One region of the Blastococcus sp. SYSU D01042 genome, then DNA from elsewhere that is predicted to be linked to it. Evidence: riboswitches for the same ligand, from Rfam matches in the RefSeq annotation. Region 1 holds a riboswitch; each other region holds the start of a gene.
The links. A riboswitch is a leader RNA that binds a small molecule or an ion and turns the genes downstream of it on or off. The one in region 1 is predicted to bind cyclic di-AMP.
Positions count from the first base shown of each region.

Region 2: linked by a shared signal. The riboswitch ahead of ACI79H_RS05210 (M23 family metallopeptidase) and the one ahead of ACI79H_RS12055 (C40 family peptidase) in region 1 are both predicted to bind cyclic di-AMP.
Region 3: linked by a shared signal. The riboswitch ahead of ACI79H_RS10560 (hypothetical protein) and the one ahead of ACI79H_RS12055 (C40 family peptidase) in region 1 are both predicted to bind cyclic di-AMP.
Region 4: linked by a shared signal. The riboswitch ahead of ACI79H_RS05780 (NlpC/P60 family protein) and the one ahead of ACI79H_RS12055 (C40 family peptidase) in region 1 are both predicted to bind cyclic di-AMP.

Region 1 is NZ_JBJGZM010000005.1:247,710-254,805, reverse strand. It holds gene ACI79H_RS12065 (sensor histidine kinase) at 1-1,659, opposite strand, end outside; gene ACI79H_RS12060 (hypothetical protein) at 1,694-2,416, opposite strand; cyclic di-AMP (ydaO/yuaA leader) riboswitch at 2,792-2,950, shown strand; gene ACI79H_RS12055 (C40 family peptidase) at 2,966-3,523, shown strand; gene ACI79H_RS12050 (WhiB family transcriptional regulator) at 3,748-4,080, shown strand; gene ACI79H_RS12045 (HAD domain-containing protein) at 4,123-4,644, shown strand; gene ACI79H_RS12040 (diguanylate cyclase) at 4,649-5,644, opposite strand; gene ACI79H_RS12035 (hypothetical protein) at 5,769-6,392, opposite strand; gene ACI79H_RS12030 (CocE/NonD family hydrolase) at 6,389-7,096, opposite strand, start outside.
Region 2 is NZ_JBJGZM010000002.1:203,803-210,898, forward strand. It holds gene ACI79H_RS05185 (serine/threonine-protein kinase) at 1-413, opposite strand, end outside; gene ACI79H_RS05190 (hypothetical protein) at 556-987, opposite strand; gene ACI79H_RS05195 (hypothetical protein) at 1,015-1,455, opposite strand; gene ACI79H_RS05200 (hypothetical protein) at 1,745-2,305, shown strand; tRNA gene ACI79H_RS05205 (tRNA-Ile) at 2,392-2,465, opposite strand; cyclic di-AMP (ydaO/yuaA leader) riboswitch at 2,656-2,814, shown strand; gene ACI79H_RS05210 (M23 family metallopeptidase) at 2,826-4,112, shown strand; gene ACI79H_RS05215 (TVP38/TMEM64 family protein) at 4,148-4,807, shown strand; gene ACI79H_RS05220 (maleylpyruvate isomerase N-terminal domain-containing protein) at 4,794-5,687, opposite strand; gene ACI79H_RS05225 (diguanylate cyclase domain-containing protein) at 5,813-6,955, shown strand.
Region 3 is NZ_JBJGZM010000004.1:342,035-349,130, reverse strand. It holds gene ACI79H_RS10570 (SGNH/GDSL hydrolase family protein) at 172-1,020, shown strand; gene ACI79H_RS10565 (hypothetical protein) at 1,047-1,373, shown strand; cyclic di-AMP (ydaO/yuaA leader) riboswitch at 1,465-1,628, shown strand; gene ACI79H_RS10560 (hypothetical protein) at 1,921-2,850, shown strand; gene ACI79H_RS10555 (hypothetical protein) at 2,958-3,290, shown strand; gene ACI79H_RS10550 (NADPH:quinone oxidoreductase family protein) at 3,309-4,280, opposite strand; gene ACI79H_RS10545 (siderophore-interacting protein) at 4,346-5,206, opposite strand; gene ACI79H_RS10540 (DUF1330 domain-containing protein) at 5,252-5,614, opposite strand; gene ACI79H_RS10535 (hypothetical protein) at 5,624-5,815, opposite strand; gene ACI79H_RS10530 (bifunctional 3'-5' exonuclease/DNA polymerase) at 5,893-7,096, shown strand, end outside.
Region 4 is NZ_JBJGZM010000002.1:324,175-331,270, forward strand. It holds gene ACI79H_RS05770 (D-alanyl-D-alanine carboxypeptidase family protein) at 1-1,292, shown strand, start outside; gene ACI79H_RS05775 (hypothetical protein) at 1,355-1,669, shown strand; cyclic di-AMP (ydaO/yuaA leader) riboswitch at 1,865-2,044, shown strand; gene ACI79H_RS05780 (NlpC/P60 family protein) at 2,139-3,188, shown strand; gene ACI79H_RS05785 (M48 family metallopeptidase) at 3,308-4,576, shown strand; gene ACI79H_RS05790 (glycosyltransferase family 4 protein) at 4,573-5,697, shown strand; gene ACI79H_RS05795 (AMP-dependent synthetase/ligase) at 5,745-7,096, opposite strand, start outside.

The DNA of each region.
Region 1 (7,096 bases):
GCCCGGGCCGCCCGCCTGCAGCGCACCGAGCAGGCCCAGGTCGTCCAGGGCCGGTGGCCGCAGGCCGTGCACGATCCGGCGCACGTCGGCGACGGCGTCCTGCAGCTGGTCGCGCGCCGTGGCGACCAGGGGCACGGCGCGGGCCGGTTCCCGCCCGAGCGCCCGGTCCGCGACGTCGAGGGCCATCACGGCAGAGGCGAGCTGCGGGCCGAGCCCGTCGTGCAGGTCGCGGCGGATCCGCCGCCGCTCCTCCTCCCGGGCGGTGACCAGCCGGTCACGTGACCGCTCCAGGTCGGTGGCCAGGCGGAGGGCGAAGCCGACCGCCGCGAGCTGGGCGGCGACGTCGGCGACCAGCGCCTCGTCGAGCGCGTCGAGGTCCCCGCTGCCCGCGCGGTGGCCGACCCGGAGGGTGCCGACGACGTCGTCGTGCCACTCCAGCGGGAAGGCGTGGACGGCGAGCACCTCGTCCCCCACCGACTCGACGACCGGCGCGGCCCCGGGGCGCTCGACCGTGACGGAGACGGCGGGCAGCTTGAGCTCCGCGGCCAGGACGGCGACCGCCCGGCCGAGCGCCTGGCGGGGGGAGCCGGCGACGCGCAGGACCTCGGTGACCCGGCCGAGCACCTGGTACGGGTCGCCGCGGTGGCCGTGCAGGAGCCGGTCGACCCCGCGCTGGATCCGCACGTACAGCGGGTGGAAGACCGCGGCCACCGCGACCGCCCCCGCGAAGCCGACGAGGGAGTCCCGCCGGCCTGCGAGCCCCCCGAACCAGCCGACGACCGCGACGTAGACCAGCGCCGAGGACGCCAGCAGCGCGGCGCCCACCAGCGTGCGGTTCAGGACCACGTCGATGCCGAACAGCCGGTAGCGCACCACCGCCACGCCGATGGCCAGCGGGACGGCGAGGGTGGTCACCGCGAACAGCGGCGGGGAGATCCACGCCGCGCCGACCACCCACGCGAGCGCGTAGCCGACCCAGGCGATCTGCCGGCGCTCCTGCGCATCGGCGCGCCGGAAGCGGACGACCAGGCCGGCGATCGCGGCCAGCGCCAGCACCGGGAGCGCGGCGAAGAGGACCCCGCCGAGCACGTCGACGGCCGGCTCCAGCGCGTCGGCCGCGAGCGGGTTGGCCGGGCGCCCCGCCGTCGAGCCCACGTCGGTGAAGGCGGCGAACGGCACCATGACGACCACGAGGCCCACCGCGGCGGCCGCCACCGGCCGCCACCTCGGAGACGGGAGCCGGCCGTCGGGGAACACCAGCGGCAGCAGGGTGGCGAACGGCACGAAGGCGGGGATCCAGGTCCACTGGGCGAGCCACGCGGCGACGTCGTCGACCGGAGCCGGGCCGGCGGCGCCGTGCACCGCGATCCCGATCGAGCCGGCGTACACGCAGGCGGAGCAGCCGATGACGGCGGTGAGCAGCAGCACCCGGTGGCCGGCAGCCCCCCGCGGGACGCGCCCCAGGAGGACGGCGCCGACGAGGGCCATGGCGGGGCCGATGACCGGCTCCGGGGTCGCGAGCAGGTCGGCCCGGTCGGCCGGGGCCGTGGCGAGGTGCGCGGCGATCCCGGCGGCGAGGTAGGCGATCGAGAGCACGGCGGCGAGCCGGGCCACCACGAGGGTGGCCCGGCTCGCGCGGACCGGACGGCTCCTGAGCATCAGGCGGGGACGCTAGTGCGTCGGCCTCGGCCGGTCAGCCCTGTCGCGTGCCGGCGTCCACCGTGCCGCGCCACCACTGCTCGTCGCTGCGGCGGACGATGGCGGCGGCGGCACCGGCGGCGGCGGCGACGAAGAGCCAGTGCGGGTCCACGGGGCCGGTGGGGAACTGGCCGAAGTCGAGGACGAGGAAGACCAGCAGGGTGATCGGGATCCACCGGGCGACCACGCGGGTCCGCAGCATGCCGATCGAGGTCAGCAGGACCGACAGCGGCATGCCGACGAGGAAGGGCAGCAGGACCAGCAGCGCCAGCGGGCTGGACTGCACGTCCTCGATCAGCGCCAGCATGGCCGCCCGGTCCGGCTGCCCGGCAGCCGCGGCATCGACGATCGAGACCGCATGGAGGCCGAGGAAGCCGAGCGAGCCGACGAAGCCGAGCACGGCGGCGGCGGCACCGAGACGGGGCATCCGGGGACGGACGAGCTGCGCCATGGCCACGAGGCCGAGGAGCAGGAACGGGATGGCGACGGTGCCGGCGACGAGCGTCGCCGAGGTGAGCCCGGGCCGGCCGGCGACGGCATCGAGGGTCGCCTCGGTGGACTCGCCCACGCCGGCGGCGCGGCCGAGCAGCGCCTCGGCCAGGTTCAGCGTCGCTCCCACGACCAGGCAGGCCACGGCGGCACGGCGGCCGATGGGCGCCGGGCGCGGGACCGGGCGGGCGGTGCCGGCGGCGGGGACGAGCAGCGTCTCTGCGGTCATTGCGGTGTGTCTCCTCCTCGAGCGGGCGGGTCCTTCCCGTCCGACGAGGAAGACCCTCGGGCGGGACACGTCCCGGTGTCCTGAGGCATGGGTCCTGATCCCACCGGGCGGCGACCGGTCCTCGACGCTGCGTCCCGCCACGCCGGTGAGAGCGAAGTAAGCGGCCGATCGCGTTCCGTGACGCGTTCCGGGACGGCGCGGTGCCGCCGTCGGGAACCGCCGTGCTCGCACGCGAGTCGCCGCCCGGGCGCCCGGGCGCGGCGGCCTCGGCGTGCGCACCTTCCGCGGCGCGGCGTCCTTTTGTGACTGCCGCAGCCCCGACCTAGCGTCGTCGCCGTCCGGCCGAGGCCTTCGTCGTCGCCTCCGGTGGCACCTCGCCGGGCACCGCCGAACCGGGCTGCCGGAGACCTCCCGCAGCCCGGACCGGGGACCCACCGTTCCCCTGGGGTGAAGCGCGACCGGACCTGCCGGCGCGCCGGGCGAGTTCCCCGCCCGAACCCGTCAGCTAACCCGGTAGGCGGTTCCGGAGAACAAGGAGAACCGTCGTCCATGACGACCATGCGCACGTCCACGCCCACCCGTCGTTCCGCTCGTGGGGCGGCGCTCGCCGTCCTCACCGGAGCGGGGATCGCCTTCACCCCGCTCGCCGCCTCGGCCGACACCGGTGCCGCGGCACCGGCTCCGGTCGCGGCCGCCCCCGCCGGCTTCACCGCCGCTCCGGCGTCCTTCTCCTCCTCGCCCGTCGGGGCGCCGACGCACGCCGCGCAGGTCGCCGTCGACACCGCCCTGGCGCAGCAGGGCAAGCCCTACGTGTACGGCGGCACGGGTCCCGGCGGCTACGACTGCTCGGGGCTGACCTCGTCGGCCTACCGGGCCGCGGGCGTCGAGATCCCGCGCACCTCGCGCGCGCAGTCGACCGCCGGGGTGGAGATCCCCTGGTACGAGATGCAGCCCGGTGACCTGATCTTCTTCTACAGCCCGGTCAGCCACGTCGGGATGGCCATCGGCAACGGGCTGATGGTGCACTCCTCGACCTACGGCAAGCCGGTCTCGGTCGTGCGGGTGGACTCCATGCCGGGCTACCACTCCACGCGCCGCGTCGCCTGACCCCGCAGTGCCACCGACGTGGCCACCCCGGCGGCGCCCAGCCCGCCGGAGTGGCCACGTCGGCGGGCGGGCGGCACGCCGGCGGGTGCACAAGATGCACCAAACGGACGGAATCGTTTCGGTCGGATGCGCCGGAGCCCGACAGGTCACGCCCGCATAACGTTGCGGACAGCCGACGGGCCGTACCGGTCCGTCACCCCGCCCCACTTCCCCTGGAGCATCCCGTGCCTTCGAGCTACCGCCCCTTCCTGTCCCTGGTCACCGACGAACCCGCCGTCGCCGACGAGACCACCTGGGCCACCCCCTGGGCAGCACCTGCCGACGACGAGTCGTGGCGGCTCTCCGCGCTGTGCGGCGAGACCGACCCGGAGGCCTTCTTCCCGGAGAAGGGCGGCTCGACCCGCGACGCCAAGCGGGTGTGCACCGGCTGCGAGGTGCGGGCCGAGTGCCTGGAGTTCGCGCTGGCCAACGACGAGCGTTTCGGCATCTGGGGCGGCCTGTCCGAGCGCGAGCGCCGCCGGCTGCGCCACCAGCGCCGCGACGCGATCACCGCCTGAGGCCGTCGTCACGACTGGACCGCACCCGGGTAGGACGACGCGGTGACGTCTCCCCCGCCCGTCCTGCTCCTCGACGTCGACGGGGTCCTCAACGCCGTGCGCCACGACCTGCCCGAGGGCTGGCACCGCGGGCGGTTCAACGGCTACGTCCTGTCGTGGGACCCCAGCGTGCTCACCCGGGTGCGCGCGCTGCACGAGCGCGGCCGGGTGGAGCTGCAGTGGCTCACGACCTGGACCCGGATGGCCGACCGGCTGCTGGCCGAGCCGATGGGCCTGCCCCGCGGGCTGCGGACCCACGACCGCGACGCGCTGCCCACCGGCTTCGGCGGAGCGCTCGGCGGCGTCGCCGGGTGGTGGAAGCTGGCGGCGGCGCAGTCGGTCGCGGCGGCCGAGCCCGAGCGGCGGATCGTGTGGATCGACGACGACCTCGCCGACCAGGCCGAGGACACCAGCGGGTGGATCGCCGCCCACGGTCAGGTGCTCGTCGTCGCGCCGGACCGCTCGACCGGCCTCACCCACGCGGAGCTGGACCGGGTGGAGGCCTGGCTGGACGAGGACGGCTGAGGCGTCAGCGCGCGGGGGCGGCCCAGGACCCGTCACGGGGGGCGCCGACCAGCTCGGCGCGGCCGCGGCCGAGCTCCTTGGCGTCGTAGAGCGCGCGGTCGGCACTGCGCATGAGCTGCGAGGCGCTGTCGCCCGGGCGGTGCTCGGCGACGCCGCAGGAGAGCGAGACGCCCGGGTCGAGCGCGCACACCCGCCGCACCAGGGCCAGCGCCTCGTCCCCGAGCACGCCGGGGAGCAGCAGCGAGAACTCGTCGCCGCCGTGCCGGGCGAGGACCGCGCCGGCCGGGACCGCGCCGCGCCACGAGTCGGCGACCCGGCACAGCACGCGGTCGCCCTCGTCGTGCCCGTACGTGTCGTTGACGGACTTGAAGTGGTCGACGTCGATGAGCACTGCCGTCAGCGGCGCCCGGGTCCGGGCGGCGTCGCAGAGGAGCTCCTCGAGCGCCTGGTCGAAGCCCCGCCGGTTGCGCAGCCCGGTGAGCGGGTCGCGGCTGGCGCGGGAAGCGAGGAACACGAGCTGACGGATGACGGTGCCCATGCCGACCAGGAGCAGGTCCAGCCCGAGGGCGACGCCGAGGCCGACCCCACCGGACAGCAGCAGCGCCACCGAGACGCCGGCCACGGCGCCGCAGAGGTGCAGGAGCGCGGCGCGGGGCGCGAAGAAGAAGTGCGCGTCGACGACGACGAAGGCGACCAGCGTGGCGGCGGCCAGCGACGTCACCGGGTCGGGCGCGACGAGCACGCCGGTGGCGAGCAGCACCGTGGCCGCGCCGACCGCCGGGTGGAAGGCCCCCCGCGGCCAGCGCGCACCCCACCGGCCGACGACAGCGGCGGCCGCGAGCGCGGCGAGGCACAGGCCGGCGAGCACGGACCGTCGCGGACCGGCGGCGGTGTCCCAGGTGACGAGCAGTCCCGCGACCCCGCCGAACGCGTACAAGGTGGCGGTCGTCCGCGCCATGACGCGCGTCGTCGCCACCTCGGGCGCTGCGGACCTGCTCATGCTCCGTGGATCGGCCCGCCGCTGCGCTGACTTGATCGGCTACACCGTCACAGGTACCCGCCCGGGTGAGATCGGTTGTGCACGAGGCATCCCCGGCGAGGGGTCGGACCGGGCGACCGGCGCCTCAGTCGTCCTCTTCCTCGTCGGGCTCGTGCGGTTCGGCGACGTGCACCCGCAGGCCGGCCCCCCGGGCGGCGGCGCGGGCGGTCATCGCCGCGACGAGGTCCTCCGTGCGGTCGGCGGGCCAGTACCAGTAGCCACCGATCAGCGGGTCGGCGTCGTACATGCAGTCGGTCTCCGCCCACTCCTCGCCCACGGGGAACGACCAGAGGAACGACGACGCCGCCTCGTGGACGTCCTCGTAGGGGTGTGCGGGAGGCAGCTCGAGCGCGAACTCGACGCGCAGCTGCGGCCGGTCGACCGTCGAGTACCGGTCGGTGACGTCGAGGTGGCTGCCTCCGGCGAGGATCGTGGCGACGACCCGGTGCATGCCGTTCCGCAGCGCGCGGTCCTCGTCGTCGACGATGACCGGCTGGCGGAAGCCGCCCGGGACGAGCGCCGCGAGCGTGCCCACCCGTTCCCGCTCGTCGGCGTCGGCGAGCACGGACCGCACGACGTCGTCCCAGTCGGGGCCGCCGTAGGCCGGGCGGACCTGCGCGAGGAAGTCCGCCAGCGGCACCCGCCAGACGGGCCGACCGTCCGCCGTCGTCCCCGTCGCCGGCCCCGCCAGCAGCCGGCCCGTGGTCACGCCGTCGGCAGGGTGATCGACGACGGCGTCGCGCCGCCGGTGCACAGGCGGTGGTCCGCCGGGACGCCGCGGGTGGCCTCGCCGAGCGGCTCGCCGGTGCCGAGGTTGCGGGCGTAGCGGGGGTGGGCGCCGCCGGAGACCTGCAGCCGGACGCGGTGGCCGGCGCGGAACCGGTGGGCGGTGTCGGGCAGCGTCGTCTCGACCGTCCGCGGACCGGCGACCGGCTCCTCCCCCGGCGCCGGGTCGAGCCGGACCAGCCGGTCGGTGACGTTGACCGACCGCCCGTTCGGCTCGACGTCGCAGAGCCGCACGAAGACGTCGGCGTACGGGTTGTCCGGCTCGACGACCAGCCGCACGCGCACCCCGCCCCGGACCTCCACGGGCGTGCGCAGCGCGGGCGTGGTGAAGGTGCGGACGTCGTCGCGCGCCTCGAGCTCGCGGTTGTCCCGCTGGCCCGCGCTGCCGGCGAGCACCCGCCCGCCGACCGACGGGGTGGGGTCCATCGGGTCGTAGCGCCAGCTCGTCGAGCCCGGCCGCGCCGGGGCGTCGTCCACCAGCCGGCCGCCGTCGTCGAGGTACCAGGTGCGGTCGGTGGTGGCCGGCGGCCAGTCCGGCAGGGTGCGCCAGGTGCGCGCGCCGCTGACGTGCACGCGCACGCGGTCGTGCCGCTCGGGTGGCGCCGGGGCGCCGTCGACCGGCAGGTG
Region 2 (7,096 bases), on a different contig from region 1:
CCGAGCGTGTGGGCGGCACCGAGGGCGTCCAGGACGTCCAGTCCGATGCGGGCGACCTCGGCCGGGGGCAGCGGTCCCCGCTCCTCGACGATCTCCTGCAGGCTGCGGGCGCTGACGAGCTTCATGACCAGCCAGGGCTTCCCGCTCTCCTCGACCACGTCGTAGACCGTGGTGACGTGCGGGTGCTCCAGCTGGCCGGCGGCGCGCGCCTCGCGCATGGTGCGCTCGCGCAGGACGGCGCGCTCCCCCTCGGTGACGTGCAGCGGGAAGGTGACCTCCTTGACCGCGACCTGCCGCTCGAGGACGAGGTCGGTCGCCAGCCAGACGGTGCCCATGCCGCCCTGGCCGAGCACGTGTCCGAGCGAGTACCGGCCTGCGATGACACGTGTCTGCGGTCCGGTGTCGGCGCTCATGGCCCCGTGCCTACCCAGGCGCACCGGTCCGGACGCCTTCCGACGATCATCCGGTCCGGGCCCTGTCGACAGGGAGAACGCGGACGAGCCCGCCGGTCGGTGACCAGCGGGCTCGTCGCGACGTCCCGGTGCAGGGCGATCGCTACGCCGGCGGCGGCCCGAGGTACGTGCCGATCGTGTGGAAGGTCCACAGCGCCCGGGCGCACTGCTCGCGGTTGTTCGCGCGCAGCGAGGGGAAGGGGAACGGCTCCGGGATGCCGGCGTAGAAGGTGTAGGGGTACGCGATCTCCCCGGACTCCTCCATGAGCTCGCACTGGTCGTAGGGGCTGCCGAACCCCGGCACGCTCGGGACGCGAGAAGCCACGGTGCGGACGCAGTCGCTGAACCGGAAGCCCTCGGCCTCGATGCCGAGCTCGGCCAGGGAGGCCGGGATGCTGGCGCAGGCCTGGGCCGGGTTGGCGACCTTCGCGGCGTTCGCCTGGCCGGACGGCGCCGCCGACGCGGTCGTGGCGCTGGTGGCCACCGCGGCGAAGGTGGCCGCAGCCACCATGCCGACACGGACGGACTTCTTCATCGATGTTCTCCTCGTTCTCTGGGGTCGTCAGGTTCCGCCGGGGAAGAGCGGCGCTCGTCCCGGGTCGATCTCGCCGTGCGCGATGCCGCTCATCACGGAGATGCAGTCGGCTCGGTTCTGGAGCACGTGGGTCTGCGCGAACTGCAGGGTGATCGGGTACGGCCCGAAGCGAGCCTCGATGCCGGTGCGGCACTGGGCGGCGATGGCTGCGGTCGACAGCTGGCCCTTGCCCTGCGCCCAGCTGCTGGCGCAGCCACCGGTGGTCGGGACCCTGCGCACGTAGGTCCCGTCCTGCGAGCCCGTCGCCCCCTCGTACGAGGCCGAGTACTCGATGGCGAACCAGTTCCCGTCCGCGCAGAGGCGACCCGGCGGGTCCGGCGGCGCTGCGACCGCCGGTCCTGCCATGGCCACCACCGACACCGCGGCGCCGCAGAGCACCGCCAGGGTCGACCGTCGTCGTCCTGTCATTGCTTCCCTTCCGGGGTCCACATCCAGTCGGCGGCGGACGGTACTGGCCGCATTCGGGCGGCGACAAGGTGTTCCCGCGCCGCTCGACGTGCTGCCCGGACGAGGTCGGAAGCCCTTGTCGCAGGCGGTGCGGAGCCGGTAGGAATCGCCGGTTGAGCCCGCGGTCAGCGGCCCGCCGGCCAACGTTGCGGTTCTGCATCACGGGTCGGTCCAGGCCGTGGCTTGCGGTGGAACTCGGCCGACTCACACGTGCGGAGGGCCGACGTCCCGCAGACGACCACGCCGGCTCGTGCCGGCGCTGCCCGCTGCCGTGCTCGCCCTCCTGACCGCGTGCAGCGGCGGGGCCGGCGCCGACGTGGACGCGACGGAGGTCCCCGCCCCACCGGCGGACTTCGCGGCGACCGCGGAGGTCGACCGGGTGCTCCAGGTGGTCGCCGGCACCGGCGGCGCGGCGTGGATCCTCACCGAGGAGGACGGCGCTGCCGCGGTCCACCGGTTCGACCCCACTGAGGAGCTCACCGAGGTCACGCGGCCGACGGGCCAGGGGCACCAGATCGCGGCCCACGGCGACGGCGTCGTCGTCACCCGCCGGGCCGGCGCCGCCGAGGAGTGCGAGGAGACGGCGGTCGAGGCCCTGGTGGTCGACGCCGCGGGAGGGACGGTCGCCGAGGCGGGGCCCGCCCCGGTGTGGTCCGCCTCCTCCGGCTGGGTGGAGAAGGGGCCGTACCGCAGGTACCCGACCTGGCCACGGCCCCCGAGCCCACGGCGCGGGGATCGGCGGGCCAGCTGTTCGTCCTCGAGGGCGCCGGCGTGGTCCGTCGCTGGTGCGCCGGACCCGACGGGCCGATGAGCTCGGAGGTCCTCGAGGTGCCGGCCGACCTCTTCGTGCAGCTCTACGAGCCGCAGGTGTGGCTGACCTTCGACGCGAGCGGTGAGTGGGGCGGGTGGGGCTCGAACCCACGACCCAGGGATTATGAGTCCCATGCTCTGACCGGCTGAGCTACCGCCCCCGAGCTCACAGCCTGCCAGAGAGGCGCGGATCACACCGGCGCCCTCGGCGGCGAAGGCGTGCTGGTCGCGACGGCGAGTCCTCACCCCGGGCGACCGCCGGCACCGTTATCGGGCTGTGACATGGCCGCGATCCGCTTGTAGCGTTCCCTGCGGTCCAGCCGAGCTCCGCCGTCGACACCCGAGGGCCTCGGCCGGACCCCGCCGAACCCGCCGGCCTGATGGCCGGGGGACCGGGGACCCACCGCAGTTCTGGGGTGAGTCCTGCCCGCGCACGGGGACGTGGGGCAGGTAGGGCACCTAACGGCCCGAACCCGTCAGCTAACCCGGTAGGCGGACGTGAGGAACGGAGAACCGTCGCGTTGGCGACCCTGCACCACCGCATCAGCACCACTCCCCGGAGGCGCCGGCTGCGCACCTCCCTCGCCACCGGCGCCGTCCTCGCCGCCGCCCTGATCGCCGCGCCGGCCGCGCTGGCAGCCCCCGCGGACGACGCGCGGGTCGACGAGGCGCAGTCCGCGCACGACGCCGTCGCCGCGGAGATCGCCGCCCTCGGCGCGCGCGTCCAGGAGGCCGAGGACAACCTGCAGCGGATGACCCTCGAGGCCGAGGCGGCGAGCGGGAACGCGCTGGCCGCGCAGGCCGCGCTCGACGCCGCCAACCGGGAGGCCGAGCGCGCCGCCGCCGCCCTCGCGGAGGCGGAGCGGGCGGTCGGCGAGGCCGAGGACGACGTCGCCCAGATCGGGCGGCAGGCCTACATGGGCGGTGGCCAGGAGTCGTCCTTCGGCGACATCCACCTGCTCCTGGAGGCGGAGGGCCCCGCGGAGCTGCTCCAGCAGGCCGCCACGCTCGACGTCCTCGGGGCACAGCGGGCGGAGACGCTGGGCGCCATGGAGATCGTGCGGGTGCAGCAGGCCCGTGCCGAGCGGGATGCCCAGGCCACCGTGGCCGAGCGGGACCGCGCCTCCGCCGCGGCCGCCGAGGCGCACGCCGCCGCGGAGGCCCAGCTGGCCGGCGCGCAGGCCGAGTTCGACACCGTCGCGCTGGAGAAGCTCGGGCTGGCCGAGAAGCTGCGGGCAGCGGAGATCCGACTGCTCGAGATGCAGGGCGCTCGCGACGCTGCCGTGGCCTGGGAGGCCCAGCAGGCGGCCCGCGAGGCGGCCGCCGCTGCCGCGAGCGCCGTCACCACCACCGCCGTGCCCTCCGGCCCGGCCAGCCGTGCCGGGGGCAGCGCCCTCGCCTCGGCCGGCGGGGCCACCGCCCCGACCACGGGCCGGGTCACCTCCTGCTACGGCTCGCGGTGGGGGACGCTGCACGCCGGCGTCGACATCGCCGCGCCGATCGGCACGCCGGTGCACGCTCCCGAGGGCGGCGTCGTGCTCCAGGCCGGCCCCGCCAGCGGCTTCGGCCTCGCCGTCGCGGTGCAGCACCGCGACGGCACGATCACCCTCTACGGCCACGTGAACCAGTTCTTCGTGAGCCCTGGGCAGGTCGTCGCCTCCGGCGAGCAGATCGCCGAGGTCGGCAACCGCGGGCAGTCCACCGGCCCGCACCTGCACTTCGAGGTGCACGAGGGCGGCCTCTACGCCAACCGCACCAACCCGGTGCCGTGGCTCAGCCAGCGCGGCATCTCCCTCGGCGGCTGCTGACCGGCGCATCGGCGCCCGTACCGGATCATGGAGCGGTGCGGGCGCCGGGGGGAGCGGACACCACCTGGCTCCGTGCGGCGCTGCTGGTCCTGCTGCTGGCCGCCGCGGTGGTCCTCGCCCTGACCGTCGAGCTCCCGGACGTCGACCTCGTCCGGGGCCGGCTGCGCGGCGCGGGCCCGGGGGGCTGGGCTGCGCTCGTCGGTGGCGTCGGGCTGGTGCTCATGGCTCCGGTGCCGCGCACCGCCGTCTCGGTGCTGCTCGGCGTGGTCGTCGGCTTCCTCCCAGGGCTCCTGGTGGCGCTGACCGGCGCGCTCCTGGCCGCCGTCCTCAGCTTCGGGCTGGCCCGCGGGCTGGGCCGAACCGCCGTGACCCGGCTCGCGGGCACCCGGCTGGCCCGGCTGGACCGGCTCCTCGTCGACCGCGGCTTCGTCCCGCTGCTGGTCGGCCGGCTGCTCCCGGTGGTCCCGTTCGTCGTGCTCAGCTACGGCGCCGGGCTCACGGCGATGCGGCTGCTGCCGTACGTGGCGGCCACCGCGCTGGGGATCCTCCCGAGCACCGTCGTCCAGGTCGGCGTGGGGGCGACCGCGCCGGCGCTGGTCTCGGGCGCCACGGCGGCGCTCGCCCTGCCGCTGGCCGCGGTGGTCGTCGGCGTCCTCTGGTACCGACGTCGTCGGTCGGGCGTCAGCCCCTCCTGAGCAGCCGCCCCAGCAGCCCCCCGGCGCCGCCCACCGTGCGGGCGGCCAGCTGGAGGATCGGCCCGCCGGGGATCCCCGGCACCTTCTGCACGATCGGCGCGAGCTGGAGCAGGCCGCCGACGTCGTGCACCGTGATCTGCCGCCGGGCCGCGGCGGGCACCGGGTTGATCCGGCCGGACGCCGCCTCGAGCAGCAGCTCGGCCGAGCCCTGGACGGCGGGCCCCTCGTGCGTGCCCGCAGGAACGGCGTGCACCTGCCAGCCGTCGGGGTCGGCGTCGAACGACCAGCCGCCGTCGGGCGTCGCCAGGGTCACCCGGCCGGTGATCCCGCACGAGGTGGCCAGCGCACCGGTCACGTCCACCAGCGCCGCCAGCCCCGACTGCAGCACCGCGGGCGGCGGCGGCTCGGCGCCGCAGGACACGAGGTCCAGCCCGTGCACGGCCAGCTCGTACGCCTGCCCGAGGACGACGCTGAGCAGCGGCAGCCGGCCGACGACCGACACGGTCGGTGCGGTGTCCAGCTCGACCGGCTCCTCGGCCAGGTACCGGGCGGTCGCCTCCCGGTTGCGGTGCAGCGCGGCGAGCACCTCCTCGCGGGTCGCGCCGGCGTGCGCCGCGGTGACCCGGGCGTTGACCGCGTCCGGATCCGGCTGTGCCCCCGTGGCCCCGGTGCGGGCGGAGGCGACGAGGTCGGCCATCGCCGCGTGGTCGTCCCAGCAGCCCAGGTGCACGCAGATCTCGTGCGCGCGCCACCCCGGCAGGCGGGAGGGTCGGTCGAGGTCCACCCGCTCGGCCTGGTCGAGGAAGGCATCCCAGGCGGCCAGCACCCGCGCGCCCACCTCGTCCCGGCCGGCGTCGGCCATGCCCTGGTGCAGTCCCATGGTCCTCGCCTACCCAGGCGGCGGCGCGGCAGGCATGGGACACCGCTCACGCCGTGTCCACCCCGGCCTCACCCCCGGGGGTGAGGCCGGTCAAGCGGCGGTCCGGCGTGGTCGATCACAGGGGTGTGACCAGCGCTCTCCCCGGAGGTCGCCGCACCCGCGGCGCACCGGCGGGCGCCCGCGGACCGGGCGCGCTCCGCCGGCTCCTGGGCGTGCTCGGGGACGGCCTCTTCCGGACGCTGGCCGAGGACGACGACCGCGTCTCCTACTGGGTCCGCCACGTCCGCTACGGGGTGCTGCTCAGCGAGGTCTGCGCCCTGTCGGTGCTCGTCTACGCGCTGTCCACGCACACCCCGGGCCGCCACCACCCCCTGCTGCTCGGCGTGGCCGCCCTGGTCGTCCTGAGCTGCCCTGCCCTGCTGCTCCTGCCGCTGCGGGACATGATGCGCGACCACCGCGGCCCGACGATGTTCTACGTCTGGACCCTCGCCACGACGGGCGTCATCCTGCTCGGCACGTGGCTGGACGGTGGGGCCTCCAGCCCTCTCGACGCGCTGCTGTTCCTCACGCTGACCTACATGGCCGCGGCCTACCCGCCCTACGGCGTCGTCGCCATCGGCACCGTCATGACGGGCGGCTACGTCGCCCTGTTCGGGCCGTCGGGGCTGAGCACCAACGGGATGTTCTTCGTCTCGGTCATGGTCGCCTTCACGCTGATCTGCACGATGGCCTCGGCCAACTCGTGGGCCTCCTACGAGCGCCAGTCCCTGCTCATCAGCACGCAGAAGACGCTCGCCTCGACCGATCCCCTCACCGGCATCCCGAACCGGCGGACGCTGCTCGAGCGGCTCGCCCGAGCCGTGGTCGCAGCGGGCGAGGGGCACCGGTCGGTCGTCTGCCTGGTGGACCTCGACGGCTTCAAGGGGGTCAACGACCGCGACGGGCACGCCGCGGGCGACGCCGTCCTCAAGGCCGTCGCCTCCATCCTGGGCGGCGCGCTCCGCGAGACCGACACCGTCGCCCGGCTGGGCGGCGACGAGTTCGCCGTGCTCGCCGAGGTCTCCGAGACGTTCTCCGGCGAGATGCTCGCCGAGCGGCTGCGCCAGGCGGTCGCGCTGGTCGGCTCCCCGGGCGGGGTGACGGCCAGCGTCGGCGTCGCCGAGCTCGTCCCGGGTGAGGACGTCGCCGAGGTGCTGCACCGGGCCGACGCCGCGATGTACCGCGCCAAGGCGGCCGGCGGCGACCGGATCGCCCTCCTGCCGGCCTGAGCCTCTCGGGCGCACCCGCAACACGCCGGGCCGTACCGGGCACACCACTGTCCGTCACCGCTGGCGGCTACTGTCCGTCACTGGTCGGACCGCATCGGCGGCTGGACACGATCCCGCGCCGCTCGCCCCGCGGTGGGTCCT
Region 3 (7,096 bases), on a different contig from region 1:
TCGGGTGATCGTGTCAGGCGTGTGAACTCCCGTGGACGGCGGGAGGCCTTCGGGGCGGGTGGGAGCATCCGGAAGGAGTACTTCCCACGCTCGCGCGTGTGAGCTGCGTAACTCGGGCACCACGGCGTCGTTGTCCCCAGCGGCCCCGTCCCCGCCTCCCCGGAGCTCACCGTGCGCCGTCTCGTCGTCCTGCTGCTCGCCCTCCTCGTCACCTCGGTGGTCGTCGCGCCGTCGTCCTCGGCCGGTGGGCCGGTCCGCTACGTGGCGCTGGGGGACTCCTACAGCGCGGCCTCCGGCGTGCTGCCGCCGGACCTCACGGCCCCGCCGCAGTGCCTGCGCTCGACGGCGAACTACCCGCACGTCATCGCGGCGGTCACCGGGGCGCAGCTGACGGACGTGACGTGCGGCGGCGCGGACACCGGTGACTACCTCGCCCCCCAGCACCCGGGCGTGGCCCCGCAGCTGGACGCCGTCACCCGCGACACCGACGTGATCACCATGACCATCGGCGGCAACGACAGCGGGGTGTTCATCAACGCGATCACCCAGTGCGGCGCCGCCGGGCTCTCGACCCTGGGCCAGGGCAGCCCGTGCCGGGACCGCTACGGCGCCTCCTTCGAGGACACCATCCGGAACACGACCTACCCCTCGCTGGTGCAGGTGCTGAAGGCCGTGCGCGCCAGGGCGCCGCACGCCGAGATCGCGATCCTCGGCTACCCCTCGATCCTGCCCGCGACCGGCGGGTGCTTCCCGCTGATGCCGGTCGCGGTGGGCGACGTCCCCTACCTGCGCGGCGTCCAGGCGACGCTGAACGACGCCGTCCGGCGGGCCGCGAACGCGGCCGGCGTGACCTACGTCGACCTGAGCCGGGCCTCCGAGGGGCACGACGCCTGCCAGCCCGTCGGCGTCCGCTGGGTGGAGCCGGTCCTTGCCGGCACCAACCCGGTCATCGTCCACCCGAACGCCCTCGGCTCGTCGCGCATGGCCGGCGAGGCGCTGGCGGCGCTGCGCCGCCTCTGAGCCCCCCAGCAGGAGGGAGCAGGCACGTGGCCGACCTCGGTGAGGTCTTCGCCGCCGCCGTCCGCCGGGTGCTCGCCGAGCACCCGGAGGACGAGGAGCACCGGATGCTGCACGCCCCCGCCCTGGCCGCCGGCGGCCGGTCGTACGGCTTCGCCAGCGGCGACCAGCTCACCGTGAAGCTGCCCGCCGAGCGCGTGCGCGCCCTGATCGCCGACGGGCGGGGGCTGCCCTGCTCGCCGCGCGCGGGGCGGCCCATGCGCGAGTGGGTGCAGATCCCGTCGCCGGACGAGGAGGAGTGCGTGGCGTGGCTGCGCGAGGCGCGCGCCTTCGTCACCGGCGCCCGGCACCCATGAGGCGCGTCACGCCCGAGCGGATTGTCACGGAACCGTAACGGTGGTTACCGTTGAGCGGTCCGGAGGTCGCAACCTCCCCACCCGGGGAAGCCGCCGGACGCCGTTGAGTCGCCCTCGTCCTCCTGGGACGCGGGCGAGCCGGGGACCCACTGCAGCACTGGGGTGAATCCTGCGCCGGGCACGTGCCCGCCGCGGGTAGGGCACTTCTGAGCCCGAATCCGTCAGCTAACCCGGTAAGCGGTATCGGAAGAACGGAGAGCCGCCGGATGGCGCGCCCCTGCACCACCGCACGACCCCGGTCCACCCGCCCCTCCACCCCGCGGGAGACCCCGCACAGCTGAGCGCTGCCTGCCGCTCCGCGCACGCGCCGTCCTCCTCCGGCGGCGACGTCCCGGTACGCCCGCGGTCCCGCACCGGCACCCCCGGTGGTCCGCCCCGCGGCGGTACGCCCTGGAGCCGCAGCGCCCGCAGACCGCACACCCGTCGCAGCCCCTCGTCGTCCCTGGTCGGACGCTGCTGCACGCATCCCCCCGGAGCACCCGCACCCATGCACCCCCGCACGCTCGTCTCCGGCCTGACCGGCCGGTTCTCCACCCCGTCCGCCGCCGGCCACCGCCGGCCCCCGGCCCGCACCCGCCGGCCGGCCGTCTACCTGGGCGTCGCCGCCACCGGCGCGGTCCTCGTCAGCGCGATCGCCGGCACCGGCCCGGCCGCGCAGGCCGAGCCGGTCGACGCGCAGTCGGTCAGCGTCGCCGCCCAGCTCGGGCTGGACGACGCCGCCGGACCGGTCGACGTGACCCAGGACCTCCAGTCGCTCACCGACCTCACCGCCAGCCGCAGCAGCCGCGAGGACGCCGAGGCCGCGGCCGCGTTCGCGCAGGCCGCCGCCGACCAGGCGGTCCTCGACCGGCAGCGGGCCGAGGCCGAGGCCGCCGCGGCCTTCGCGAAGGCGGCCGAGGAGGCCGCAGCAGCCCAGCGCGCGGCCGAGCAGGCCGCCGCGGAGCAGGCCGCCCAGGCCGCCCAGGCCGCGGCACGGGCGCGGGCCACCGCGCCGGCCCCCGCACCGAAGGCCCCGGCCGCGGCGGTCGCCGAGGCTGCGGGCTCCGTCGCCGCCACCGTCCGGGCGAAGATCAACAACACCGCCGGGCCGATCAACCCCCGGGCGCAGGCCGCCGCGGACAAGGTCGTCAGCAACGTGCCGGGCGCGGCGTCGATCACCCTGGGCGGCACCCGCGCCAGCGCTGCCGACCCGGGCGGGCACCCGTCCGGGCTCGCCGTCGACTACATGGTGATGAGCAACGGGGCGCTCGGCGACGCGATCGTGGCCTACCACGTCGCGCACTGGGACGAGCTCGGCGTGGAGTACGTCATCTGGAAGCAGCGGATGATGAGCTCGCCCGGCGTCTGGAAGCCCATGGAGAACCGCGGCAGCCCGACGGCCAACCACATGGACCACCCCCACGTGAACTACCGCTGACCGGGGTGGGGGGCGCTCCCGGGGCCGCGGCTACTGTCGACGGCCCCGGGCGGCGCCGCTCCGCCGCGCCCGCCCCGATCCCGGAGAGCCACCTGGAGGAACCCGCCGTGCCGACGACCGGTCGTGGACGGGGGAGCGACGAGGAGGAGTCGCCCGCGGCTCCGCCCATCCCTTCCTTCGCCTCGCTGCGCGCACCGCGCCGCAGCTCCCCGGCGATGGACGTCCTGGCGCCGCCCCCGGCCGCGCCCGAGCTGCCCCTGCCCCCCGTGCCGCCGCCGGTCCGGGAGCGGCCCGTGGGTGCAGGAGCGGTCCGGCCGCGGCCGGCCGAGTGGCCGGACCTGCTCCGGTTCGGGGTGCGGGTCGCCTCGGCCGCCCTGCGGCTGCCCGGCGTGCTGGTGCTCGAGCCCGCCCGCCGGCTGCGGCGCCTCCTGGGGGAGTAGCGCCGCAGCCCGGCGGGGTCAGCCGCGGACGCGGAGCAGGACCTTGCCGGCGGCCCGGCGCTCGTCGAGCTCGGTGACGGCGGCGACGACGTCCTCCAGCGGGTGCACCGAGCCCAGGACCGGGTCGAGCCGGCCGCTCTCGAGGAGCGGGTAGAGGTCCTCCCACTGCTCCTTCGGGAAGCCGGGAGCGCCCGTCGACCAGAACGCGCCCCAGCCGACGCCGACGACGGAGACGTTGTTGAGCAGCAGCCGGTTGACCTTGACCGTCGGGATCTCCCCGCCGGTGAAGCCGAGCACCAGGATCCGGCCCTCGCGGCCGAGGCTGCGCAGGGAGTCGGTGAACCGGTCGCCGCCGACCGGGTCGACGACCATGTCCACGCCGCGGCCGCCCGTCAGGTCCTTGACCGCGTCCCGGAAGCCCTCGGCCGGGACGACGTCGTCGGCGCCGGCCGCGCGGGCCACCTCGCCCTTGGCGTCGCTGGAGACGACGGCGAGCACGCGCGCGCCGTAGGCCTTGGCCAGCTGCACGGCCGCCGTGCCGAGGCCGCCGGCGGCACCGTGCACCAGCACGCTCTCGCCCTCGGAGAGCCGGCCGCGGCGGCGCAGCGCGAAGTGCATCGTCAGGTAGTTCATCGGCAGCGCGGCGCCCTGCTCGAAGCTCGTGCCGTCCGGCAGCGGGAACACCAGCGACGGCGGGGCGGCGACGACCTCGGCGAAGCCGCCCAGCGACGGGAAGGCCGCCACCCGCTGCCCGGCGCTGACGCCGCTGCCGTCGGGAGCGGAGCGCACCACGCCGGCCACCTCGCTGCCCGGGACGAAGGGCAGCGGGGGCTTCATCTGGTACTCGCCGCGGCTCTGCAGCACCTCGGGGTAGGTGACGCCGGCGACGTGCACGTCGATGAGGACCTTGTCCCCGGCCTCGGGCTCGGGGACGTCGACGACCTGGATCGCCCGGGGGCCGTCGAGGGTGGTGATCTGGGCGGCGCGCACGGGTCCTCCTGAGGTGGGGGTCGGGATGCCTCCGAGCTTGTCAGACCCGGTGCCGACCCCGCCGCTCAGGCGCCGGCCGGCGTCTCCTCCGCCTCGATCGAGGCGTTCCACTCCTGCTTGGTGGACTGCCAGCCGTCCTCGGTGTCGCCGCGCCGCCAGTAGCCCGAGATCGACGTCCACGCGGGGTCCAGGCCGACGAGCGCGCGCAGGTGCCGGCGCAGCTCGCGCACGGCGTAGGCCTCGCCGTGCACGAACAGGTGGCCGCGGCCGGCCGGGAGCTCGGTGGCCCGGACGGCGGCGACCAGCGCCTCGCCCGGGGCGGCGTCGCCGCGGTGCACCCACCGCAGCTCGGTGCCGGGCCGGGGGACGACGTCGGCCTGCTCCTCCTCGGGCCCCGCGACCTCGACGAAGGCCAGCGCGCGGGCGCCCTCGGGCAGCTCCTCGAGCGCGGCGGCGATCGCGGGGAGCGCCGCCTCGTCACCGGCCAGCAGGTGCCAGTCGGCGTCGGCCCGCGGGCGGTAGGCGCCACCGGGGCCCATGAACTGGATCCGGTCGCCGGGCTGCGCGGCGGCCGCCCAGGGGCCGGCCACGCCCGCGTCGCCGTGGTGCACGAAGTCGATGGTGAGCTCGCCGGCGTCGCCGTCCCAGGACCGCACCGTGTAGGTGCGGGTGACCGGCCACTGCTCCGGCGGCAGCTGCCCGCGGAGCTCCTCGACGTCGTAGGGCGCCGAGTAGCCGGCGCCGGCGGGCGGCAGCTGCAGCTTGACGTAGTGGTCGGTGAACTCGCCGCACGGGAGCCCGGCCATGCCCTCGCCGCCGAGGACGACGCGGACCACGTGCGGGGTCACGCGTGAGGTGCGCAGCACCTCGGCGACCCGCGCCGTCCGCGTGCGGGGTGGGCGGGCGGCCTGTCGTGCCTCGGTCATGCCCGCAACCGTAGTCCGGTGTCCCGGGCGCTACTTAGGGTGCCCTCACCAGGGGGTCGTGGCCTGCAGCACCGCCTCGGTCAGCGCGCGGGTGCGCAGCGCCGTGACCTGCTGGTACTCGGGGTCGGCGACCATCCGGCTGAACGCCTCCCGCGAGGGGTAGCGGATGCACAGCACGGCGTCCCACTCCTGGCCGGGCTCGGCGACCAGGGCGGTCGACCCCTCGCCGGCGTAGAGGATCTCGCCCCCGTAGCGGGGGAGGAACGTCGTGCGCAGCGCCTCGGCGTACTGCTCGTAGGACGCCCGCCCGTCCTCGGCGTACCGCAGCAGGTTGAGCATCACGACGGGACCGCCCGGGTCCTCCTGCAGGTACCGCTTCAGGTCCGTTCCGCGCGGGTCGACAGCCATGCCGGCACGCTAGCCGCCGGCCAGCCGCCGCACCGTCTGGACCACGTAGACGACCGACAGGACGAAGAAGGCCGCCCCGACCGCCGCCCGCACCTGGTCGTCGCTGACACCGGAGCGCCGCGCCACAGGAGCCGCCACGGCGTCGGCGACCCTCGCGCGCCAGCCCTGCAGACCGGCCTTGCCGAACGAGATGGCATCCATGCGACCGGCCCTACCCCGACGGCGCCTCGCTCAGCCGCCGCGCGCCGGCTGTCGGACCGGTCGAGGACACTGCCCGCGTGGAGCGGATCGTCCTGGTGCGGCGCGGCCGGGAGGTCGAGGTCCGGCAGCCGGCCGGGTCGACCCGGGTGCCCGCCGAGGAGCTCCCCGCCCTCGTCGCCGCGCGCGAGGCAGGCCCCGAGCCGGTGCGCTGGGTCTGGGACTGCACCACCCGCTGGTACCCGGAGCTGCTCGCCCGCGGGGTGCGGATCGCGCGCTGCACGGACCTGCGGCTGAGCCACGCGCTGCTGCGCCGGTCACCGGCCGTCGACCAGGCCCTCCTGGCGGACGAGGAGACACCCGGCTGGGACGCCCTCCAGCCGGTCACCGCCGTCGACACCGGGCTGTTCCCCCTGGCGGACCCCGCCGACCGGCTGGACGCCGTCGCCGAGGACGCGCGGCAGCAGGCGGCGCTCGCCGCGTCGGCCGAGCGCGGCCGGCTCGGCCTGCTGCTCGCCGCGGAGTCCTCCGGGTCGCTGGTCGCCGCGGAGATGACGCACACGGGCCTGCCGTGGCGGGCCGACGTCCACGACCGGCTGCTCACCGGGCTGCTGGGCCCGCGGCCGGCTGCCGGCCGGCGCCCGGCGGTGCTCGAGGGCCTGGCCGCGGAGGCGCGGGCAGCCCTGGGCGCCCCCGACCTGAACCCCGACTCGCCGGCCGACCTGCTGCGGGCGCTCCGGGGCGCCGGCCTCGAGGTCCCGGACACCCGCTCCTGGACCTTGGAGCAGCTGGTGCACCCGGCGCTGCCGGCGCTGCTGGAGTACCGCCGGCTCTCCCGGCTGATGACGGCCAACGGCTGGGCGTGGCTGGACGCGTGGGTGCGCGAGGGCCGGTTCCGGTCGTGGTTCGTGCCCGGTGGGGTCGTCACCGGCCGGTGGGCGTCGAACGGCGGCGGGGCGCTGTCGGTGCCGGTGCAGGTCCGGCCGGCGGCGGTCGCCGACGAGGGGTGGCGGTTCGTCGTGGCCGACGTCGCCCAGCTCGAGCCGCGGGTGCTGGCCGCGATGAGCGGCGACACGGCGATGGCCGAGGCGGCGCGCGGCACCGACCTGTACGAGGGCATCGTGGCGGCCGGGGTGGTCGCGACGCGGGCCGAGGCGAAGGTCGGGGTGCTCGGCGCGCTCTACGGCGGGACCCGCGGGGAGAGCGGCCGGATGATGCCGCGGCTGGCCCGTCGCTACCCGCGGGCGATCGGCCTGGTCGAGGAGGCGGCGCGGGCGGGGGAAC
Region 4 (7,096 bases), on a different contig from region 1:
GGCACGCGGCCTCGGTCATCGGCGACGCGGAGGCGCAGCGGCAGACCGCTCTCGGGGAGCAGCGGCAGGCCGCCGCGGCGCTCGAGCAGGCGCGGGCCCGCGCCGACGAGGTCGGCGCGCGGATGGCGGAGCTGGAGGCCGCGGCCTCCGAGGTCACCGCGGAGCTGGACGCCGCCCTCGGTGCGGTGGACAGGCAGCTGGCCCAGCTGCAGCAGGAGCAGGTCGAGGTCAACGAGCGGACGGCGGCCAGCTGGCGCGCCTACGTCGACCAGCTGGCCGCGGCCGGCGTGGTCGCCCCGCCGGCAGCCGCGCTGGGCGACCCGGCGGCGGGCCTGCCCGAGCGCCTGGTGCCGGTGGGGGCGGCCGGTGGCGGCGCCCAGCGCGGCGCAGCGCAGCTGCCGGGCCGGCCCTCGTCGCTGCTCGTGCTGCCCGCGGAGACGCTGGCGGCGGTCAGCGCCGCCATGGAGGCGCTGGGGCTGCCCTACGCGCCCGGGACGGCGGGACCCGAGTCCTGGGGGTGCGGCTCGCTCGTGCAGGCGGTCTACGGGCGGGCCGGCATCCCGCTGCCGGGGGAGCAGGCGGAGCTGTTCGCCGTCACGACGCCGGTCGCCCCCGCCGACGTGCTGCCCGGGGACCTGGTCTTCCTGGGGACGCCGGAGGCGGGGCTCGGCCACGTCGGCCTGGCCCTGGACGCGCGCACCATGCTCGCGGCCGACGCTCGCGCGGGCGCCGTCGTCGTCCGCACGCTGCCCGCCGAACAGGTGCTCGGTGTCGGCCGGCCGGTCCTCGGCCGGCGCCCGCCGGTCGCGGCGCCGGGGCCGGCCGCGGGCGCGCTGCGGGTGGAGTGCGGCAACACCGTCTACCCGCCCAGCTACGACGGCGCGCGGCAGTGGGGCGGCTACCCCAACGGCCTCATCCCGCCCAGCGCCATGTGCGCGCTCGGGACGGGCGGGCACACGCTGCGCTGCGACGCCGCCGCGGCCTACCGCGCGATGTCGGGGGCGTACGCGGCCGCCTTCGGCGGGCCGCTGTGCATCACCGACTCCTACCGCACCTACGCCGGGCAGGTGGAGCTCTACGGCGAGAAGCCGGCGCTGGCCGCCGTCCCGGGCACGAGCAACCACGGGTGGGGGCTCGCGGTGGACCTCTGCGGCGGCATCGAGACCTTCGGGACGCCGCAGTACGCGTGGATGGTCGCCAACGCCGGCCGGTTCGGTTTCCTGCACCCCACGTGGGCCGACCCCGGCAACGGGCGCGAGGAGCCGTGGCACTGGGAGTACGCCGGCACCTGACCGCCGCCCGCGGAATTGTCGGTGGCCGTTCCTACCGTGCGGATGACTCACGGAGGAGAGACATGCTCATCGACTGCGACACCTGCACCGTCCGCGGCACCGGCTGCGGCGACTGCGTCGTCACCGTCCTGCTCGGCGCCCCGCCCGGCTGGGAAGGGGTCGACCCGGTCGTCGTGCCGATGACCGGTCGTCCGCGTCCGGCCGCCCCCGCGGCCGAGGACGTCGTCGTGCCGCCACCGGGTGTGGTGGTGGAGTTCGACGAGGTCGAGCGCCGGGCGGTCCGCGCACTGGCGGAGTACGGCCTGGTGCCCCCGCTGCGGCACCGCGGCCGTCCCGGGGCCGACGGTGGCGGGGCACCCGGCCGGCGCACCGGCTGAGGACCGCGTCACGTGGCCGGGATGACTGCGGAGGGTGCTTCTACCCCTACGCAGCGCCGATGGTCGGGAGGCGCGCGGTGCGCGGAGCGATTCTCGTCACAGGTTTACCTGCTGCCCCGGTTTGTCACGGCAACATCACGAACGTAGGGTCGTCGCGTCCGACCGGGTGGTCGTCGTCCCCCGAGGGACGGCCTCGGCCGGGCACCGCCGAATCGCCGCACGGCGTCCGCAGGGACGTCCGAGGTGAACCGGGGACCCACCGCAGTCCTGGGGTGAGTTCCCCTGCAGGGCCGGTTCGCCGGTGAGCAGGGGATAGGGCCAGTCTTCCCCGCCCGAACCCGTCAGCTAACTCGGTAGGCGGTGACGAGGAAGAAACGGAGAGCCGCCGCTCGTGGCGACCCCTCACGCCCTACCCCCGCATGCCCTCGCACCGTTCCGTCCCGACACCCCGGCCGGCCCCGTCCGCCGGGTGGGCCGCCTCCGGGCCGGCCTGCTGATCGGTGCGACCACCGCGCTGACCTTCACGATGGTCCCCGGCACGGCCTCCGCCGAGCCCGGCACGGCCACCAGCACCGCCGAGGCCGCGCAGATGGTCGCCGACGCCAGCCGGCAGCTGGAGATCGTCAGCGAGCAGCTCAACGAGGCGAAGGTCGAGCTCCAGCGCCAGCAGGCCGCCGTCGACGGCGCCGAGCAGGCCGCCTTCGAGGCCCAGCAGCAGCGCGCCGCCCTCGACGGGCGCATCCGGCAGCTGGCCCGCACCGCCTACACCAGCGGCGGCAGCTCGCTCACCCAGCTCGACGTGCTGCTGACCAGCGACTCGGCCGACGAGTTCGTCTCCCAGCTCGGCACCCTCGACGCGATCGCCGGGCGCACCAACGCCGCGGTCAGCGAGGTCGCCGAGGCCTCGACCCGCGCGGAGGACACCCGCACCGAGGCGCGCGAGGCCCGCGAGCGGGCCGAGCGGGGCGTCGCGGACATCGAGGCGCAGCAGCGCGACCTCGAGGGCAGGATCGCGGACTACCAGCGGCAGTACGACGCCCTCGACGCCGCCCAGCGGGCTGCCCTCGAGCGCGCGGAGGACGAGCAGCCGGTCCGGGCCTCGCGTGCCGAGCGCACCGCCCCGGCGCCCGCTGCCGCCGCTCCCAGCGGTGCCCCCGCGCCCAGCGGTGCCGCGCAGATCGCCGTCGACACCGCCCTCGCGCAGGTGGGTGACCGCTACGTCTGGGGCGCCGGTGGTCCCGACGCCTTCGACTGCTCGGGCCTCACGTCCTACGCCTACGCCGCCGCCGGCGTCTCGCTGCCGCACTCCAGCCGCAGCCAGTCGCAGATGGGCACGCCGGTCTCGCGGGGCGAGCTGCAGCCGGGCGACCTGATCTTCTTCTACAGCCCGGTCAGCCACGTCGGCATGTACATCGGCAACGGCCAGATGGTGCACGCGTCGACGTCGAGCCAGCCGGTCAAGGTCGCCAGCGTGGACTCGATGGGCAGCTACAACAGCGCCCGCCGCATCGCCGGCTGACGCGCACCGCCCACCGACCGAGGGCCGGTGACCTCCTGGGCGGAGGTCACCGGCCCTCGCCGTCGGCGGCCCCGGGGGGCCCCGGACCCCGCCCCTAGGATCGGCGGCGTGGAGCACCTGTGACGCCGCGCCGCGCGGCCCTGCTGGTCGCGGTGGTCCTGCTCACCGCCTTCGCCGTGGTCGTCGCCGTCACCACGCCGTGGGACGTGCTGCCGGAGCCCCCGGGCGGCGCCACCCCCGCGGACCCGACCGCCGGGCTGTCCGCCGAGCAGGTCAGCCGGGCCGAGGCCTTCGCCGCCGCTCTCCGGCCGGCCTCGCTGGCCTCGCTGCTGCTGGGGCTCGCCGTCTCGGCGGTGCTGGGGCTCACCCGGCTGGGGGCACAGCTGGTCCGGACCGCCGGCGCGCCGCTGGGCGGCCGCTGGGCCGGGCAGGTGCTGCTGGGCGTCCTTGCCCTCGCGGTCGTCGGCCGGGTGGCCACGCTGCCGCTGTCGGCCTACGGCGAGGTGGTGCGCCACCGCTACGGGCTGTCCACGCGGAGCTGGGGCCTGTGGGCCCGCGACGTCGTGGTGTCGACGGCGATCGACGCGGCGCTGACCGCGCTCGGCCTGCTGGTCCTCGTCTGGCTCGCCCGCCGGGCGCCACGCGCGTGGTGGGCGCTGGCCGCGGCGGGGGCGACCGTGCTGGTCGTCGTCGGCTCCTTCCTGTGGCCGGTGCTCATCGAGCCCGCGTTCAACTCCTTCGAGCCGATGCCGCCCGGGCAGCTGCGCACCGACCTGCTGGCGCTGGCCGAGGAGAACGGCACCCCGGTGCAGGACGTGCTGGTGTCCGACGCCTCCCGCCGGACGACGGCGCTCAACGCCTACGTGTCCGGCTTCGGGTCGACCCGGCGCATCGTCGTCTACGACACGGTCCTCGACCGGCTCCCCGACGAGCAGATCGAGGCCATCGCCGCCCACGAGCTCGGGCACGTGGCCACCGACGACGTCCTCACCGGGACGCTGCTGGGTGCCCTCGGCGGCGCGGGCGGGGTCGCCCTGCTCGGCTGGGCGCTCACCTCGCCCCGGCTGCTGCGGCGGGCCGGGGCGCAGGGCCCCGGCGACCCGGCCGTGGTGCCGCTGGCCCTGCTGCTGGTCGCGGTCGGCACGCTGGTGGCCACCCCGGTGCAGAACCTGGTCTCGCGCCAGGTCGAGGCCCGGGCCGACGTGCACGCCCTGGACCTGACCCGCGACCCGGAGGCCTTCGTCGCGATGCAGCGGGGGCTGGCCGGCACCAACCTGTCCGACCCGAGCCCGCCGGCCGCCTGGCGGTGGTGGTTCGGCTCCCACCCGACGGTGGCCGAGCGGATCGCGCTGGCCGAGGACTGGACCCGGCTGGAGCGCGAGCCGTGAGCCGGACGCTGGTGGTCACCAACGACTTCCCGCCGCGCCAGGGCGGCATCCAGACCTTCGTCGCCGCCCTGCTGGAGCGGCGCCCGCCGGACTCCCTCGTGGTGCTGGCGTCGGACTCCCCGGGGTCGGCCGAGCACGACGCCGCGCTGCCCTACCCGGTGGTCCGCCGGCCCACCGGCATGCTGCTGCCCACCCGGGCCACCGCGCGGGCGGCCGTCGACCTCGTCCAGCGGTACGGCTGCGACCGGGCCTTCTTCGGCGCCGCGGCGCCGCTCGGCCTGCTGGCCCCCACCCTGCGCGCGGCCGGGATCGGGCACCTGGTCGGCGCCACGCACGGGCACGAGACCGGGTGGGTCGCGCTGCCGGGCAGCCGGCAGCTGATGCAGCGCATCGCCGGAGGGCTCGACGTGCTGACCTACATCACGGAGTACACCCGCGACCGGCTCGCCCCGGCGCTGGAGGGGCGCACCCGGCTGGAGCAGCTCTCCCCGGGGGTGGACGTCGAGCGGTTCACGCCGGACGTCGACGGTGCGGAGGTGCGGCGGCGGCACGGGCTGGGGGAGGCGCCGGTGGTCGTCTGCGTCTCGCGGCTGGTGGCCCGCAAGGGGCAGGACGTGCTGGTCGAGGGCTGGTCGCAGGTGCTGGCCCGGCACCCGTCGGCCCGGCTGCTGCTGGTGGGCGGCGGGCCCGACGAGGCGGCCCTGCGGCGCGCGGTGGCCGCCCGGGGGCTCGAGGGCTCCGTCGTCCTCACCGGGGCGGTGGACGCCGCCGAGCTGCCGGCCCACTACGCCGCCGGCGACGTCTTCGCCATGCCCTGCCGCACGCGTCGCGCCGGGCTGGACGTCGAGGGCCTGGGCATGGTGTTCCTCGAGGCGGCGGCGTGCGGGCTGCCCGTCGTCGCCGGCACCTCGGGCGGCGCCCCCGAGGCGGTGCGGGAAGGCGTCACCGGGCACGTCGTCGACCCGCGGTCGCCCACGGCCGTGGCCGCGACGCTGGCCGACCTGCTCGACGACCCGGCGCGGGCCCGGGCGATGGGCGCCGCCGGCCGGGAGTGGGTCGAGCAGCGCTGGTCCTGGACCACCATCGCCACGACCTTCACCGAGCTGCTCGAGACGCACTGAGCCCCCTCCCCGCGGGTGCGGGGAGGGGGCTCAGGAGGCGACGGGGATCAGCGCGAGTACAGCGCCTCGACCTCGTCGCCGAACTCCTTCATGACGACGGAGCGCTTGAGCTTCAGGCTCGGGGTGAGCATCCCGTTGTCCTCGGTGAAGTCGGTGCCGAGGACGGCGAACTTCTTGATCGCCTCCGCCTGGGAGACGGCCTTGTTGGCGTCCTTCACGGCCGCGTCGATCTCCGCCTGGAGGTCGGCGTCCTCGCGCACCTGCTCGACCGTCTGGCCGGCCGGCTTGCCCTTGGACTCCAGCCACTGCGGCAGCGCCTCCTCGTCGAGGGTGATCAGCGCGGCGATGAACGGCCGCTGGTCACCGACGACGATGCACTGGCTGACCAGGCGGTGGGCGCGCAGCCGGTCCTCGAGGACGGCGGGGGCGACGTTCTTGCCGCCCGCGGTCACCAGGATCTCCTTCTTGCGGCCGGTGATCTTGAGGAAGCCGTCGGCGTCGAGCTCGCCGAGGTCGCCGGTGTGGAAGAAGCCCTCGCCGTCGATGGCCTCGGCCGTGGCGGACTCGTTGTTCCAGTAGCCGCGCATGACGATGCCGCCCTTGATGAGCACCTCGCCGTCCTCGGCGATGCGGAACGTCACGCCCGGCAGCGGCTGCCCGACGGTGCCGATGCGGATCGCCTCGTCGTGGTTGACCGACGCGGCGGCGGTGGTCTCGGTCAGGCCGTAGCCCTCGAAGACGGTGACGCCGATGCCCCGGAAGAAGTGGCCGAGCCGGTCGCCCAGCGGCGCGCCGCCGGAGATGGCACCGAGGCAGCGGCCACCCAGCGCGGCGCGCAGCTTGCCGTAGACCAGCTTGTCGAACAAGGCGTGCTGCACCTTGAGGCCGAGGCCGGGGCCGCCGGTGTCCTGGGCACGCGACCAGTCGATGGCCACCTGGGCCGCCCGGTCGAAGATCTTGCCCTTGCCGTCGCCCTCCGCCTTGGCCTTGGCCGAGTTGAAGACCTTCTCGAAGACGCGCGGCACGGCCAGCACGAACGTCGGCTTGAACTCGCCGAGGTCCTCCAGCAGGTTCTTGACGTCGGGCGTGTGGCCGATGACCGTGCGGTTCTTGATGGCGCCGACCTGCAGCACGCGGGCCAGCACGTGGGCCAGCGGGATGAACAGCAGCAGCGAGCCCTGCACGCTCATGAACCGGTCGAGCAGCGTGATGCCGTTGTCGATCTCGAACAGGAAGTTGCCGTGGGTGAGCTCGCAGCCCTTCGGCCGGCCGGTGGTGCCGCTGGTGTAGATCAGCGTCGCCAGGCTGTCGGCGGAGAGAGTGGCCCGGCGGGCGTCGAGCTCGGCGTCGGGGACGTCGCGGCCGGCCGCGGTCAGGGTGCCCAGGGCGCCGTCGTCGA